DNA from 3 places in the Clostridium malenominatum genome. Region 2 is predicted to be linked to each of the others. Evidence: predicted binding sites of a transcription regulator. Region 2 holds the regulator's gene; each other region holds the start of a gene.
What was found. Region 2 encodes Rex, which represses fermentation and respiration genes when NADH is low (regulators of the CRP and FNR family bind a similar motif). Its sites were predicted from a motif close to ATTGTTAANNNNTTAACAAT; they were not measured.
Positions count from the first base shown of each region.

Region 1: ABDZ69_RS03390 (flavocytochrome c) is a predicted target of Rex. The motif match lies at 2,702-2,721, and genes of this name have one in related genera.
Region 3: ABDZ69_RS14840 (flavocytochrome c) is a predicted target of Rex. The motif match lies at 2,857-2,876, and genes of this name have one in related genera.

Region 1 is NZ_BAAACF010000001.1:674,366-679,654, reverse strand. Features, by position in the region: gene ABDZ69_RS03395 (aspartate aminotransferase family protein) at 1-672, shown strand, start outside; gene ABDZ69_RS03390 (flavocytochrome c) at 759-2,561, opposite strand; gene ABDZ69_RS03385 (TetR/AcrR family transcriptional regulator) at 2,847-3,440, shown strand; gene ABDZ69_RS03380 (cation:proton antiporter domain-containing protein) at 3,484-4,671, opposite strand; fluoride riboswitch at 4,730-4,789, opposite strand; gene ABDZ69_RS03375 (DUF2935 domain-containing protein) at 4,853-5,289, opposite strand, start outside.
Region 2 is NZ_BAAACF010000001.1:329,809-335,097, forward strand. Features, by position in the region: gene ABDZ69_RS01680 (DUF1904 domain-containing protein) at 1-272, opposite strand, end outside; gene ABDZ69_RS01685 (DMT family transporter) at 253-1,212, opposite strand; gene ABDZ69_RS01690 (response regulator) at 1,264-1,728, opposite strand; gene abc-f (ribosomal protection-like ABC-F family protein) at 1,923-3,839, opposite strand; gene ABDZ69_RS01700 (redox-sensing transcriptional repressor Rex) at 4,005-4,637, shown strand; gene ABDZ69_RS01705 (short-chain-enoyl-CoA hydratase) at 4,901-5,289, shown strand, end outside.
Region 3 is NZ_BAAACF010000006.1:97,762-103,050, forward strand. Features, by position in the region: gene ABDZ69_RS14830 (4Fe-4S binding protein) at 31-642, opposite strand; gene ABDZ69_RS14835 (4Fe-4S binding protein) at 617-868, opposite strand; gene ABDZ69_RS14840 (flavocytochrome c) at 1,047-2,834, opposite strand; gene ABDZ69_RS14845 (sensor histidine kinase) at 3,028-4,752, shown strand; gene ABDZ69_RS14850 (response regulator transcription factor) at 4,740-5,289, shown strand, end outside.

The sequences.
Region 1 (5,289 bases), 340 kb from region 2:
GTACCTCCTAAAAAATATATGGAAGAGTTATATTGTCTGTGTAAAAATAATGGCATATTGTTTATAGTTGATGAAGTACAACAAGGTTTTGGCCGCACAGGAAAATGGTTTTCTATTGAACATTTTTCAATTATACCTGATGTAATAATTATGGGAAAATCTATTGCTTCTGGATTACCTCTTAGTGCCATTATAGCTAGGGAAGAAATAATAGACGCCTTAGAAATGCCAGCTCATCTATTTACTGTTCAAGGCAACTCTACTTGTGCACAAGCGGCTATTGCAACAATAGAAGTTATAGAAAATGAACATTTAATAGAAAATTCTATGGTAATGGGTGAGTATATTAAAGAACGATTTAAAAGGATAAAGAAAAGACATGAATTAATAGGAGATATTAGGGGGGAAGGGTTATCCATTGGAGTAGAATTAGTAAAAGATAGGATAACAAAAGAAAAGGATACTGAAGCAGCTATTAAAATTTGTTATAGATGCTGGGAAAAAGGAGTAATTTTAATATTCCTTGCTGAAAACATTCTTAGAGTACAGCCACCTCTAGTAATCACTAAAGAAGAAGCTTCCACAGCTTTAGATATTATAGAAGAAACTATAGAAGAGTATGTTGAAGGTAAAATTTCTGATGAGGCTCTAAATGTAGTAAAAGGTTGGTAGTAAACTGCTAGGTTTTTAACCCTATGTCTGCAAAAGCTCCTACAGGAATGAGATTATTACCTGTAGGAGCTTTTAATATCATATTATTATTTCTTCAACGCTGCACTCTTTCCAGCAATTTTGCCAAATACAGTTATGTCTGCTAAAGCATTACCACCTAAACGATTGCTACCGTGGATACCACCTGTAACCTCGCCTGCTGCATATAATCCTGGTATTGCCTTTCCGTTTTTATCTAATACTTGTGCACTTTCATTAATTTCTACTCCACCCATTGTATGATGAACTGTTGGCACACGAGCACCTGCATAGAAAGGAGCAGTATCAATTTTATCTGCAAATAGTGTTCTTCCAAAGACATCTTTTCCACCCTTTTCTACAGCCTTATTAAACTCATTTACTGCTTTAACAAGGTTATCAGCATTTACACCAATTTGCTTTGCTAAATCTTCTAATGTATCAGCTTTATAAGCTCTTCCCTGCTTAACAAGCTCGTCTATAGATTCGTTGAAGTTATTTTTTTTATCTCCTGTTGGATAGGAATGCTTATCTAAAATTACCCACATAGAGGCATCCTTTTGTTCCATTAGAGCTTTTGTCATAACGTCTCTACGTGCACCTTCATCTACAAAACGATTGCCATCTTTATTTACAAAAATACGGTTTTCTACACCCTGCTCAATGTTTCCACTAAGGCTTCCTGTTTTAGGATCACCCATTGGAAGTAATTGAATGTGTTCCATTCCTATAAGGTTAGCTCCAACTTTTTCTGCAATAACCAATCCATCCCCTGTTGCACCTGGATGATTAGTAGTTTTAATATTAGTAAGTGCAGGCCAGTTTTTATTATACTTATCTCTCATCTCAACATTTGCACCAAAACCACCTGCTGCTATAACTACCCCATTGTTAGCTTTAACAATTACTTCTCCATCGATCCCTTTAGCTTTTACTCCTACTACTTTATCTCCATCTACTATAAGTTCTGTTGCTTCAGTATCTAAAAGTATTTGAACATCTTTATGTTCATCAATATATTTAACATATGTATCTATAAATCCTGTTCCTAATGGTGTAGAAGGTTTATGAGCTCTTGGCCATAGTCCTCCTAAAACGGTGAATACATCATCATTAAATTTCATACCAAGTCCTTCAAGCCATTGAAGAGCCGGATATGCATTTTCCGCAAAAACTTTAATAAGTTCAGGCTTACCTAACTTGTCTCCACCTTCATAAGTTTGAGTTATGTGTTTCTCTACAGAGTCTTTTATTCCCTGTGCTTCCTGTCTTTTAGGGTCTACTGCATTGTATGCCCCACCGGATAATATTGTATTTCCTCCAAGTCGTGGCATTTTTTCAAGAAGGATTACCTTTGCACCATTTTGATTTGCAGATACAGCTGCTGCAAGACCTGCACCACCACCACCGATAACTACAACGTCAGTGCTATATTCCTTTACTTCACCTTTACCTTTAGAACCTTCTTCCTTTTTAACGCTAAGTGCATTGATGTCTCCACCCGCTAACTTAATCCCTTCAGTAACTGCTGCAATTATAGCCTTACTTGTTACTGTTGCCCCTGATATGGCATCAACTGCTAAGGTTTGTCCATCAATTATCGCCTTAGGAATTCTTTCAATTGCTGGGTCTGATATCCCTGGACTTTCTTTATGTTCGAGAACCTTTATGCTTTTAATACTGCTATCATCAACAGTTACTTCAACCTTTATATCACCATTATGTGCAGCTGCTGATGCTTTGTAAGTACCTGCTTTAAATTTTGCTGACTTATTGCCTGTAGATTTACTTCCACAGCCAAATGCAGATATAGCTAATACAAAACACAATAAAATATAAGCAATCCTCTTAAATTTCGTTAATTTTTTCACTTTTTATAGCCTCCTATTATACATATTATCTTATTAATATTTTACAACTTGATAATGTTTTCATATATGGTTTTTGGCGCCAACTATAACCCATAACATATTCGATGAACCAATTCACCGAATGAATTCATTATACTAATTTTGTTAACATTTTGTCAATATACTTTTGGCATTTTATTACCACTAATTTATTAACAAGTATAGTAACTTATCCTTTTATATGATTTACTTGAAATATTTTTTTTGCTATACTCTATATGAATTAAAGAAAATGGGAGCGATTTCATGTGTAACAATAAATTAAACAAGAGACAAGTTCAAGCACAAATGACTAAAGAAAAAATATATCTTACTGCTTTAAGATTAATAGAAAAAAACGGATTTGAAAATATTACTGTAGAAGAAATATGTAAAACAGCTAGTGTATCTATCGGTTCTTTTTATAACTGCTTTAAATCAAAGAATGACATTCTTAATGAAATATATAGAGTAGCAGATGACTATTTTTTAGATACTGTAGCTAGTGATTTAAAGAAAGGCAATATGGAGGATAAAATAGCTAAATTCTTCAGCTATTATGCACAATACAATCTCTCTAGAGGCATTACCTTCATGAGACATTTATATAATTCTAAAAATAAATTGTTCATCACTAAAGGAAGACATATGCAAAATGTATTAGAAAATGTCATTGAAGAAGGGCAAGCATCAGGAGAAATATCTAATCACATGTCCCCTAGGGGAATTGTAGAGTACTTATTTATTGCTGCTAGAGGATTAGTTTATGATTGGTGCCTACATAATGGAGAATACGACCTTGTAGAACATATGTATGAATATATGAAACCTTTGATTAAAATATTTATCGTAACTATATAGAAGATATACATTCGCTATACTTTACATGAAAAGACAAGCGCTTTTACCCATCGCTTGTCTTTAGAAGTTTTGGTGCAGATAAGCTTATAGCAATTGCCCCTAAAGGTGCTGTTATTAAAATCGATAAAACTGCCACTGCGAGTATTACATCCCCAGATGCTACTCCAAAGGATAAGGGTATTGCCCCCATTGCCGCCTGTACTGTAGCTTTAGGAATGTATGCAATAATACAAAATAATCTTTCTTTCCAATTTAATTCTGTGCCTATCACTGATAAAATAACCCCTATACTTCTTCCTAAAAGGCCAATTAATATAACTCCAATTCCTACTTTCCCAGCTTCTAGAGCTACCTTTACATCTACTTGTGCACCTACAAGTACAAAGAGTAATATTTCTGCAAAAACCCAAATCTTATTTAACTTAAGGGCTAATCTTTTTCCCACATGAGGCATCTTTTCAAGTATAATGAATCCAATAGTCATTACGCCTAAAAGTCCTGCTATTTCCACCTTATTTTTTAATAGGCTCTCTAAAGCTGTAAGCAATATAGATGACCCTATAATTAACAACACTTTTTTAGTATCCCTTATATGATAATTTTTGAAAATCCATACAAGACTTATCCCTATAATAATTCCTGATAAAATTCCTAACAAAACTGAAATTGGAATTCCTATAATCTGCACACCTATATTGATATGTTTACCACTATACAACCCTAAAAAAGTACTAAACATTGTTATTGCAAACACATCATCAATGGAGGCACCTGCTAGTATTAGAGTTGGTATACCTTTATCTTTACCTATTCCCTTTTCTATGAAATTAATCATTTGTGGTACTACTACCGCTGGGGATACTGCTGCAATAATAAACCCTAATATTCCCCCTTGAATAAAAGAAAACCCTAGGAATTTTGTTGAAGCAAAAGCAATAAACAGTCCTTCTATTAATCCTGGAATAAAACTCATTTTAAGTGCTGTTTTCCCAACCCTTTTTAAATCTTCTCTACTTATTCCAAAACCCGCTCTAAGTAGTATTATTATTAAAGCAATTTTACGAAAATCTCCAGAAACTCTCATTATATCTGAGCTAAGTAAATTAAATCCATAGGGTCCTATGAGAATCCCTAAAAGAAGCATCCCTAAGAGACCAGGTAGTTTTAATTTTGTAAAAATAGTATTTGCAACTAATCCTAATAATGTAATAATCGCTAAGCTTGTAGCCATGATATTATCTCCTTTTAATCCTTTTATAATACAAAAAACCCCTACAGGAATAAAACTATTACCTGTAGGAGTCATTAGCATCATAGCAGTTAAGGTGAACTCCATCACCTGTTTAAATTTCACATGTCATATAATATCATATATTAATTGTTTTTTCAATACATTGTTCCATTAAGAGATATTATTTAAAACTCTTTAGAATTCTAATATAGTGATTTGCTTCTCTAACTACATGATCCCCAAGTAGCGGGTATATAGTTGATTTAATTTTGCACTGTATAAGTCCTTCCGTTCCCTGTACCTTAAAATTTCTGATATCAATGGTATTTTTAAGACTCTTTTCAGTTACTACTGGCAATAGATTAGGATTATTAGATAAGTTTTTAGCCTCTGCGGTGAGTTCATCAAACCTTCTTCCAAAATCATTTGCAGTATTAAATAATTCCACCTCAGTAGGGTCTAATAAACCACGAATAAATTTAGAATGTTCAGCCATAATTCTGTTCCAAAAGACTTCTTGGAAGGTAGTCTCTAGTGCTAAGTTTAACTCTTCTCTATTCTGTAATTTTCTAAGTAATCTTAAATATAATTTAGCCTCTCTAAGAATATGATCTATGA
Region 2 (5,289 bases):
ATATCTAAGTTATCATATCCTACAGAATTAAAGAATTTTGTTATAGTTTTAGCTACTTTGTCTTGGATTTCCTGGCCTCTATCAAACCAAGCCACTTCAATAAAAGGATATCCTTGATTCATTTCGCCATCTTTTATAAAAGTACTGTTTATATGTTCTATTGAAAAATAATCTCTTGGACATTCTAACAAAGCTTCTAATTCATCAATTAATTCCTTACTTACCTTACAAACATCCTCTACTTTAATTCCTTTAACCTTGATTCGTGGCATAATTATTACTCTCCTTTATTTCTAAATTTTCCTTTGGTTTTGCATTGAAATAGTTAGTTCCAATTATTCCTGATAATATCATTAAAGAGCCTATTACATGATAAAAATAAAAGTTTTCATTTAAGAAAAATACTCCAGTAAAGATAGAGATTACTGTTGATAAATTACCAAAAACTGTAGACCTAGAAGCTGGTAATTTTGATAAAGCATAATTTGCTAAAAAGAATGCTACTATGGAAGATAATATTCCTAAGAACAATAGTGATATAATAAAATTACTGTTTGAAAGAGGCTTGAAGAAGTCACCCATATTCCCATTTATTATATCTAAAACAAGAGCTATAATGTTGAAAACAATTGCTGCTGTTCCCATCATGAAATATGTAATTTCCATAGATGAAAAATTAGTAGAGCTTTTTCTAGACAATATATTGTAAATTGAACCAGCTACAATAGCTATAAGTAAACAAACTGTTCCTAAAAGGGTGTTGGAACTTCCAGAATTATTGTCATTTAATACAATATAGATAACTCCAGACACGGATAAAAGTATAAAAAACCATTGAGATTTACTAGGCACTTCATTTAGGAAGTAAATACCAATTATAGATACGAGAACTGGTATTAATGCAATTAATACTCCAGCATAAGAAGATGAGGAATATTTAATGCCATAGGTTTCGAATATGAAATATACAACAGGTTGCAACAAACTTAATATTAATAACTCTTTTAGTTTTTTGCCTTTATAGTTAACCTTTATTACTTTAAACAATATTAGTACGGACATAGTTAAGAAAGCTAATAAGAATCTAAAGGATATAAGCTTAAAGGGGGAAGCTACTTCTAGGGCCATTTTAGAAAACAGAAAGCTCAATCCAAAGATTATAGAATATCCAATAGAAGCTAAGTAGGGTAGAGTGTCTTTTTTGTTAAACATGGTTACCTCCGAAAATATTATATATTAAAATAAGAGTATGAATGTTAAGGATCATACTCTTGCTTCTATTCTACTAACTTTTTCTCCACAATAAGGGCAGAAGGAATAGGTTCCCTCTCCAAACTTACCACCGCAGTAAGGGCAAAAGGTAAAGATGGTGTTGGAATCTTTGGGAGAAAATTTTTTTAATAGTTTATTTAACTCTTCTACATTCACAGGAGTTTTTATAATATCGTCTACTTTATTATACTTATAATCTTCTATATGCAAATTGCTACAGGAGGATAAAAAACATACCATGTCTTTATGTACATCTTTTATTTTCTTAATTAATAAGTCTCCAGAAGTCTCTTTCATAATAAGGTTAGATATAACTATATTAGGTAAGTAATTGTTAACTTCTTGAAGAGCTGAATACTCATTAGCGGTTTTAACGTCATATCCAAGTTTTGTTAACAAATCTTTTAATATAGCACTTTCGAATCTAGAATCGTTTATAACTAATACTTTTTTCATAGCTTACCTCACAATGAGAAGTTATTGTTAATTTCATTCTATCCTATAATACAATTATTTTCAACATCCTTACATAAACAGAGTTCTTGAATCAGATGGAGTTTTACTCCAGCTGATTCTTAGAAATCGTTATCCAGGGACGTACCCGCTCTTAGCTCCAACTTAAGAGAAGAAGGGAGTATTAGAGCGGGTAATCATCGGATAAAGCGTTCCCACTGACTATAAAGTTCTTCCAATTCCTTTTCTACCTTTAAAATTTCCTTGTTTACTTCCTCACTCTTTGTAGGATTAGAATATACTTCTTCTAAACACAAGTCATTTTGAAGTTCCACTAGATAACTTTCTTTATTAGAAATTTCATCTTCAATATTTTTAATTTTTTGTTTAAGTTCTTTTTCAGCCTTTTCTACCTCTCGTTTTTTACGCTTTTCTTGTTGAATTTGAGTTTTTGATTTTCCTTCAATTTCTTCTTCATAGGCAAAACGAAGGGGATTTTTTTTCTTTTCTACATAATAATTATAATTACCTAGATACTCTTTAACCTCTGTTTCTTTTAGCTCATAAATTCTATTAATAACCTTATTTAAGAAATATCTATCATGGGAGATTAGCAATACAGTACCATCATAGCTCATGATAGCGTCTTCTAGTGCCTCGCGGGACATGATATCTAAGTGATTTGTTGGTTCGTCTAGTAATAATAAATTTGACTCTGATAGCATTAGTTTTAAAAGATTAATTCTACACTTTTCTCCTCCGCTTAGGGTTGAAATCTTTTTAAAAACTTCTTCACCTCTAAACAAGAAGGCTGCTAGGGCAGAGCGTATTTCTGTAGTAGTCATATTAGGGAATTCATCCCAAACCTCATCAATTATGGTGTTTTCTATATTTAAGTTAGATTGTTCTTGGTCGTAATAGCCTATAAATACGTTTTTTCCAAGGACTACTATTCCATTATCTTTATTTTCTTTTTCCATGATAATTTTTAAAAGAGTAGTTTTGCCTCTTCCATTCTCTCCAATTAGGGCAATTTTTTCACCTCTTTTTATATCCATGTTTATATTAGAAAATAATTTTTTATCTCCAAAGCTTTTAGACAAGTTTTCCATGTATAAAACGTCATTTCCGCTAGTTATTTGAGCCGTAAACTTTATTTTGGCTCCCGTAGGATCTTTATCTGGACTATCAATTCTCTCAATTTTATCTAATGCCTTTTGACGACTTTCTGCGGCTCGTATACTTTTTTCTCTATTAAAGGATCTATATCTTTCTATTATATCTTCCTGTCTTTTAATTTCAGCTTGTTGAAGGTTATAAGCTTTTAATCTATTTTCAAAGTCCTTTTTCCTAAACTCTATAAATTTTGTATAGTTACCATCATAAGAAAGCATTTTACCATTTAGAAGTTCCATAGTCCTATTAGTTACAGCATCTAAAAAGAATCTATCGTGGGATATAATTATTATAGAACCCTTATAGGACTTTAAATATTCTTCTAGCCATTCAATAGCATCTAAGTCAAGGTGGTTTGTAGGTTCATCCAATAAAAGTATTTCAGGATTAACAAGAAGAAGTTTGCAAAGTGCAACTCGGGTTTTTTGTCCCCCACTTAATATTCTTATTTCTTTATCAAAATCCTCTTCATTAAAACCTAAGCCTTTTAACACACGAGAAATTTCACCTTTGTAGGTATATCCATTTTTATTAGTGTATAACTCAGTGGAAATAGTGTATTCATTTATGATTTTATTATGATAATCTGCATTGTTAGCATCATAGGGTTCATTCATCTTTAACTCAAGGTCTTTTATTTTTTCTTCAAGGGCAAGTAGTTCGCTAAATACAGAAAGCATTTCAGAATAAATAGTATTATTAGAATCTAAGGAAAGATGCTGAGATAGATAGCCTACTTTCTTATTTTTATCTATGAAGAGCTCTCCATCATCATAATCAATAATCCCAGATATTATTTTCAATAAAGTTGATTTTCCTGCACCGTTGGCCCCTATAAGACCTATTTTGTCACCTTCATTAATTCCAAAGGTGACTCTATCTAAAATTGTATCTATGCCATAGCTTTTAAATAAATCTTTGCAACTTAAAATAATCATTTAATTTCACCTCTTACGTTTATTATTGTACTACGTAAAAGATAAAATTTGTAGTTTAAATTTATTTATTATATAATAAACTTTGATGGATAAATATGTAGAAGATTTATCAATGTTATGATAAAATAAATTGAGTGTAAAAATTAATTCGCAAGAGGTGTAAGGATGGATAAGAAAAAAAATATATCAATGGCGGTTATAAAGAGATTACCTAAATATCATAGATATTTATCTGAGCTACTAAAAAATGATGTAGACAGAATCTCCTCTAAAGAATTAAGTAGGAAAATTGGATTTACTGCTTCACAAATTAGACAGGATCTAAACTGCTTCGGAGACTTTGGACAGCAAGGATATGGATACAATGTAAAAGATCTCTATAGTCAAATTAGTAATATTTTGGGTATTGACAGAGAATATTCTATGGTATTACTTGGAGCAGGTAATATAGGTCAGGCCATAGCAAACTATACGTACTTTGAAAAATTAGGATTCAAGTTAAAGGCTATTTTTGATATAAATCCAAAGCTTGTAGGTATCAAGATCAGAGATATAGAAATAAAAGATATTGATACTTTAGAGGGATACTTAAAGAATAATGCAATTGATATTGGTGTATTATGTGTGCCTAGTAGAAGCGCGCAAAGGGTATGTGATATTTTAATTAAAAATGATGTTAAGAGTATATGGAATTTCGCACCAGTGGATTTGATAGTCCCTGAAGGAATCCACACTGAAAACGTACATTTAAGTGATAGCTTATTAACTTTAAGCTACTTAATGAGCCACGAAGAATAGTATTTTAATGATAATTAATTGTCAATACAATAACAATAAAAAGTCCTATGGTTAGATAAGTCTAATTGTAGGACTTTTTATTGTTAAGTATATGTTAATTAAAGGGCTGATGTATAAATTAAAAGTAAAATTAAATTTGATATTGAAAAATAAAAAGTAAGAGTATATAATATAGAAAGAGTGTGATTGATATATTTTTTTAAATAATTTGTTATATTATTAACAAATTGGTCGAAGAAAAAATAAGGAGGGACGGGATACTTATGGAGTTTAAGAATATCTTAGTCGAAAAAGAGGGAAATGTTGCGATAATGACCATTAATAGACCAGCTTCATTAAATGCTTTAAATTCAGAAACTTTAAAAGAGTTAGACATAGCAATTGATGTTTTAGCAGAAGATGAAGAGGTTCTAGCAGTAATTCTTACAGGAGCTGGAAAAGCTTTTGTAGCTGGAGCAGATATAACTGAAATGAAGGACTTAAATGTTAATCAAGGCAGAAAATTTGGATTACTTGGAAATAAAGTGTTTAGAAAATTAGAAATTATGGAAAAACCAGTTATAGTAGCTGTAAATGGCTTTGCCCTAGGTGGAGGATGCGAAATATCCATGGCATGTGATATCAGATTAGCTTCCGCAAAGGCAAAGTTTGG
Region 3 (5,289 bases), on a different contig from region 2:
AAGAGCGGCTACGTCCCTGGATAACGATTTCTAAGAATCAGATGGAGTCGCAACTCCACCCGATTCAAGAACTCTGTTTATTGTACAAATTCCTTGAGTCATAGTTCCCATGGGGCAATATACACACCAAGAACGAGGTTTGTAAAGCATCATAGTAATTAATCCTAGTATTGTAGATGTAATCATTACACTATAAAATCCAAAGGCAAATTGTGCTACCCAGGGAGTTACAAAACTTGTATTTACCCAATTCCATGGTAGTTTCCAAACCCAAAGTAATGTTATAGCTTTATTTAAACCCTTTCCTCCTGCAAAAACTAAATAGGTATTGAATGTCATCAACATAAACATGGTTAGAAAGAAAAGGAGAAAACCATATCTAAAATATTTTGTCTTTAAAAATTTAGGCATGGGTTTATTTCTAGATAATCCTAGCTTTTTACCTAAAATATCTAATAACTGTCCCCTACCACAATAGCTATTGCAATAGGCTTTGCCTCCCCCTGAAATAGAAATTATGAGAGGAACTAAGAAACAAATCATTCCAAGCCACGCGAAAACTATATTAAACAATCCTAGTACTAGATATATTATAGACAGAATCCACAAATATTCTTTAAGAGACTTCTTCTTTTTTGTCATATTTACCGTTCTCTCCTTCCATAACCTTCATTTCTATAATTGAAGCTGGGCATTCAAATTCGCATTTTCTACAACCTACACACTTATCCAAATTCACCTTAGCAAATATGCCTGAATGTATTTCTATGGCTCCCAAAGGGCATACCTTAGTACAAGCACCACAGGCCACACAATAATCTCTATCTACAAAAGCTTTCTTTTTTAAAAATTTACTTTTTTCACTCATAAATTACCCCTCCTTCATACCCACTATGGGTATAATAACAGAAATAATATCCTCTGTCAATATACCCTATATGGGTATATATGTACAAATTTTATTTTTTGTGATAATAAAAAATGTTCTTTCAAATTTTTTTGAAAGAACATTTTAGGAATGGATTTATATTTTAAATATGAATAACTTATTTAGCTGCATTTTGGCCAGCAATTCTACCGAAAACTGTAATATCAGCAAGAGCATTACTACCTAATCTATTTGTTCCATGAATACCTCCAGTAACTTCACCTGCCGCATATAGTCCTTCAATTACTTTACCATCTTTATTAATAGCCTGAGCCTTAGTGTTAATCTTAATTCCACCCATTGTGTGATGAACAGCAGGAGCTGCTTTTAAGATATAGAAAGGACCTTTTTCTATAGTAGATGGCATACTACGTTTATTAAACTCTAAATCCTTTCCAGCTTTTACATATCCATTATATCTATCAACACTTCCCTTTAATTCTTTTGCATTAATATCAAAGAATTTTGCTGCTTCTTCTAGGGTATCTGCTTTTACTAGTAATTTATTTTTATATAGATAATCAATTTCTGGTCCATGGTGTTCTTCTAAATTGCTTTCTTCTAGTCCCTTTTGATCTAGGATTTGATAAGCTACATGTCCTGTTTGCTCCTTAATAGCCATAGATATTACATCACGTCTTTCAAGTTCTTCTACGAAACGCTTACCTTCTTTATTTACCATGATAGTATGTCCGTACATTCTAGCATCTCCAAAATAAAGTAATGTACCTGTTAATGGGTCGCAAATTGGATAGGTTTGAATGTATTCCATTCCTTCTAGAGCTGCACCAATTTTTTCAGCCATAACTATCCCATCCCCTGTGCTACCTACTGTATTTGTAGAAAGAACATTTTTGTCCATTTTAGGATCATATTTAACTCTCATTTCAATGTTTGATCCAAAACCACCTGATGCTATTATTACCGCTTTCTTTGTATTAAAAGTATAGTTTTTATCTTCACCTTCTGCTTGTACACCTACAACCTTACCTTTTGTATCTGTAAATAACGCCTTTGCAGTAGTGTTGTACAAAATAGGGATGTTTAGACTTTCAGCTTTAGCTACCTGTTTTCTTATAATTTCTTTACCGTTTGCTCCAAGTGGAATTAAACTTCTCTTTACAGAATGTCCACCAAAGAACATCATTTGATCTTCCCATATAACACCAACTTCATCTCTAAGCCATTCAGCTCCTGCAAGAGCATTTTCTGCAACAACCTTTACAAGTTCTGGATTGTTTTTGTTGTCTCCACCCTTTAATATATCCTTCATAAATTGGTCAGTACTGTCTTTAATTCCCTCTTTTTTCTGTATCCAATTGTTTGGAGCTGCATATTCAGCACCAGAAATTAATGTATTACCACCAGCCATAGGCATTTTTTCTAAAACTATTACATCTGCACCTGCTTTTTTTGCTTCAATAGCAGCACTAAGCCCTGCACCACCTGCACCTATAATAACTATATCATGATTTTCATTAACTTCTTTTTTTGTTCCCGTTGTGCCAGACGCTTGAAGTTTTTTCAGCATATCTGCTTTTGCTCCTGCTGCAGTCAAAGCTGCATTGACTGCCTCAAGAAATCCTTTAGAGGTTAATGTACAACCTGAAACTATATCTACATCAACACTATTTGTTGAAATAATATTCTTTGTCAATGTGTTCATCGCAGTTTCATAACCCGGAGTTTCCTTTTGGTTTAAAACTTTAATGTCAGTAATAGTATCATTTTCAATAGTTACTTCAACGGAGATTGCTCCACCTTTACCCTTACCTTCACCCTTATATTTACCATCTTTAATTGCCGTTGTAGTTGCTTTATCACCCTGTGTTTGCTTCGCATTGCTACAACCTACAAGGCCTATCAACATAGTCATTGCTAGCAAAATTGCCAAAAACTTTTTCAATATTATTCCCTCCTACATCATGCTTGTTAAATTATTAACTTATTTGATACTAGTCTAACAGTTTTTGTTCACAAAGTATTTACATTTATTTGTTCATTTTTTGTATTTTAAGCTACAGTATTTAAAAATATGTGCAAATTATATATAATGAATGATGAACAGAAAGTATTTTGTCTACACAGGAGGTGGGTAAATGTCCTTGCGCTTAAAAATTATCATATCTTTTATATTATGCATTACGTTAGCAATTTCTCCTATGTTATATATTATACAAACTAAAGTAAAAACTTTTAACAGGTCGCAAATGGAACATCAGACCCTACAACTAATTGATTCCAAAGCTAATGAAATAGGTTCTTGGCTAAATCAGCGTGTGAGCGAAATTAGAATTATACATGAACACCCTGCCTGCAAGAAACTAAATTTTTCCGAGTTAAAGCTTTACTTAACCCAATTAAATCATGTATTAGGAAATCAATATGGTAATCCTTATGGAACTTTTGCTATTGGAAAGTTAGATGGACAAGGTTGGATAAGTGATGACATCACTATTGATATATCTAATCGTAAATATTTCAAAAAGGCAATTTTAGGAAATATGGAATATGTTATTAGCAACCCTATTGTTTCAAAGTATGACAACATGCCCAACTTTGTTATCTGCTATCCCATTCTCAATGATAATAAAGAAAAAGTAGGATTTATTAATGGATCTATAAATTTAAATAAAATTTCACAAATTGCTCATGACATTGATATTTACAATGGATTTGCTTGGATTATGAACAAGAACAAAGATACCTACTCTATTGCTAATGAGGAGCTCCTTAATAAACATATTTCCTCAAAAGGATTAGACACTATTATTAACCAAGCTGTAGAGAAAGGTTCTGGAACTGTGGGCATTAAAAATTTATCAAACAACGATACTACAGTATTTTTTTCTTCTGTCCCCTATACAGAAGATTGGCTTTTGTGCATTATGATTGAAAACAGTCAAATTCATGCCCAAACTAATAAAATCATTAACCTTATTATTATCTTAGGAATTATTCTACTTTTAGGTGCTATATTATTAGCTATTGCTATTTCAGGTTCTATTGTAAAACCTATTCAAGGATTAAAGTATAGTATGCTAGAAGTATCAAAGGGCAATCTTGAATCCTATTATGATACAAAGCACAATGATGAAATTTCTATATTAGGAAAAGTTTTTAATCAAATGGTTTATGATATTAAAAGATTGCTTCATGAAGTTTGTCAAGTTCAATCACAGAAAAGAACTGCTGAGCTAAGGGCACTTCAATCACAAATTAACCCACATTTTCTCTATAATACCTTAGATACAATACAGTGGAAGGCTTTAGAACACAATGCCTTTGACATTGCTGATATGATAAATTCCTTATCAGTATTTTTTAGAATTTCTCTCAGTGATGGAAAAGAGTTAATTACCATTGCCCATGAAGTAGAGCATGTACGCAATTACTTAGAAATTCAACAAATACGTTACAAAGATAAAGTAAATTATTATATTAATATAGATGAATCCTTAGGACAATGTCTTGTTCCTAAACTAATTATACAACCTTTAGTAGAAAATTCTATATACCATGGCTTAAAACTTAGAAAACAAAAGGGCATTATTTGCATAGACATATATGCGCAAGAAGACTACCTTATTATCAAAGTGTTAGACAATGGTTTAGGTATGAATAATGAGCAGCTTTCAACTCTTCGTAAAAATCTTGCAGAATCCATTGAGTCAGATCACTATGGGTTATATAATGTCAATGAACGACTAAAGCTAGCTTTTGGAGAAAAATATAATATTGAAATAAAAAGTGAAATTGAAAAAGAAACCCAGATATTGATTAAGATACCTATAATAAGTGAGGGATTTAAATGCTTAGAGTAATAATTGCTGACGACGAAGAGACCATCCGTAATGGTTTAAAGACTCTTATAGAGTCCTATAAACTTGATTTATCCGTTATTGCCACTGCTGAAGACGGTGAAGAAGCTATGGCATTAATTGAAAAATATCATCCTGAGATTATTTTAATGGATATAAATATGCCCTTTGTGAACGGGCTAAAAGTCATTGAAAAAATTAGAGAAGTAGATAAAAATTCTAAAATTATTATAATATCAGGTTATAATCACTTTGAGTACGCTCAAAAAGCATTAGAGCTAGGTGTATTCAGCTATTTACTTAAACCCATAAACTTTCGCAATTTTAAAGACGTCCTTTCAAAAGCAATAGATGCTTATTATGAAAGAATGTGGGAAATACGTAAACTAAAAGAGGACAATGATGAAAGAGATGATTCTAAAGATGTAGGTCAACTTGTACTTACATATATGAAAGAAAATTTTTCTTACAATCATTTATCCCTTAATTTTATAGCCGAACAATTTCATATTAGTCAATCTTATCTTGCTAGGATTATTA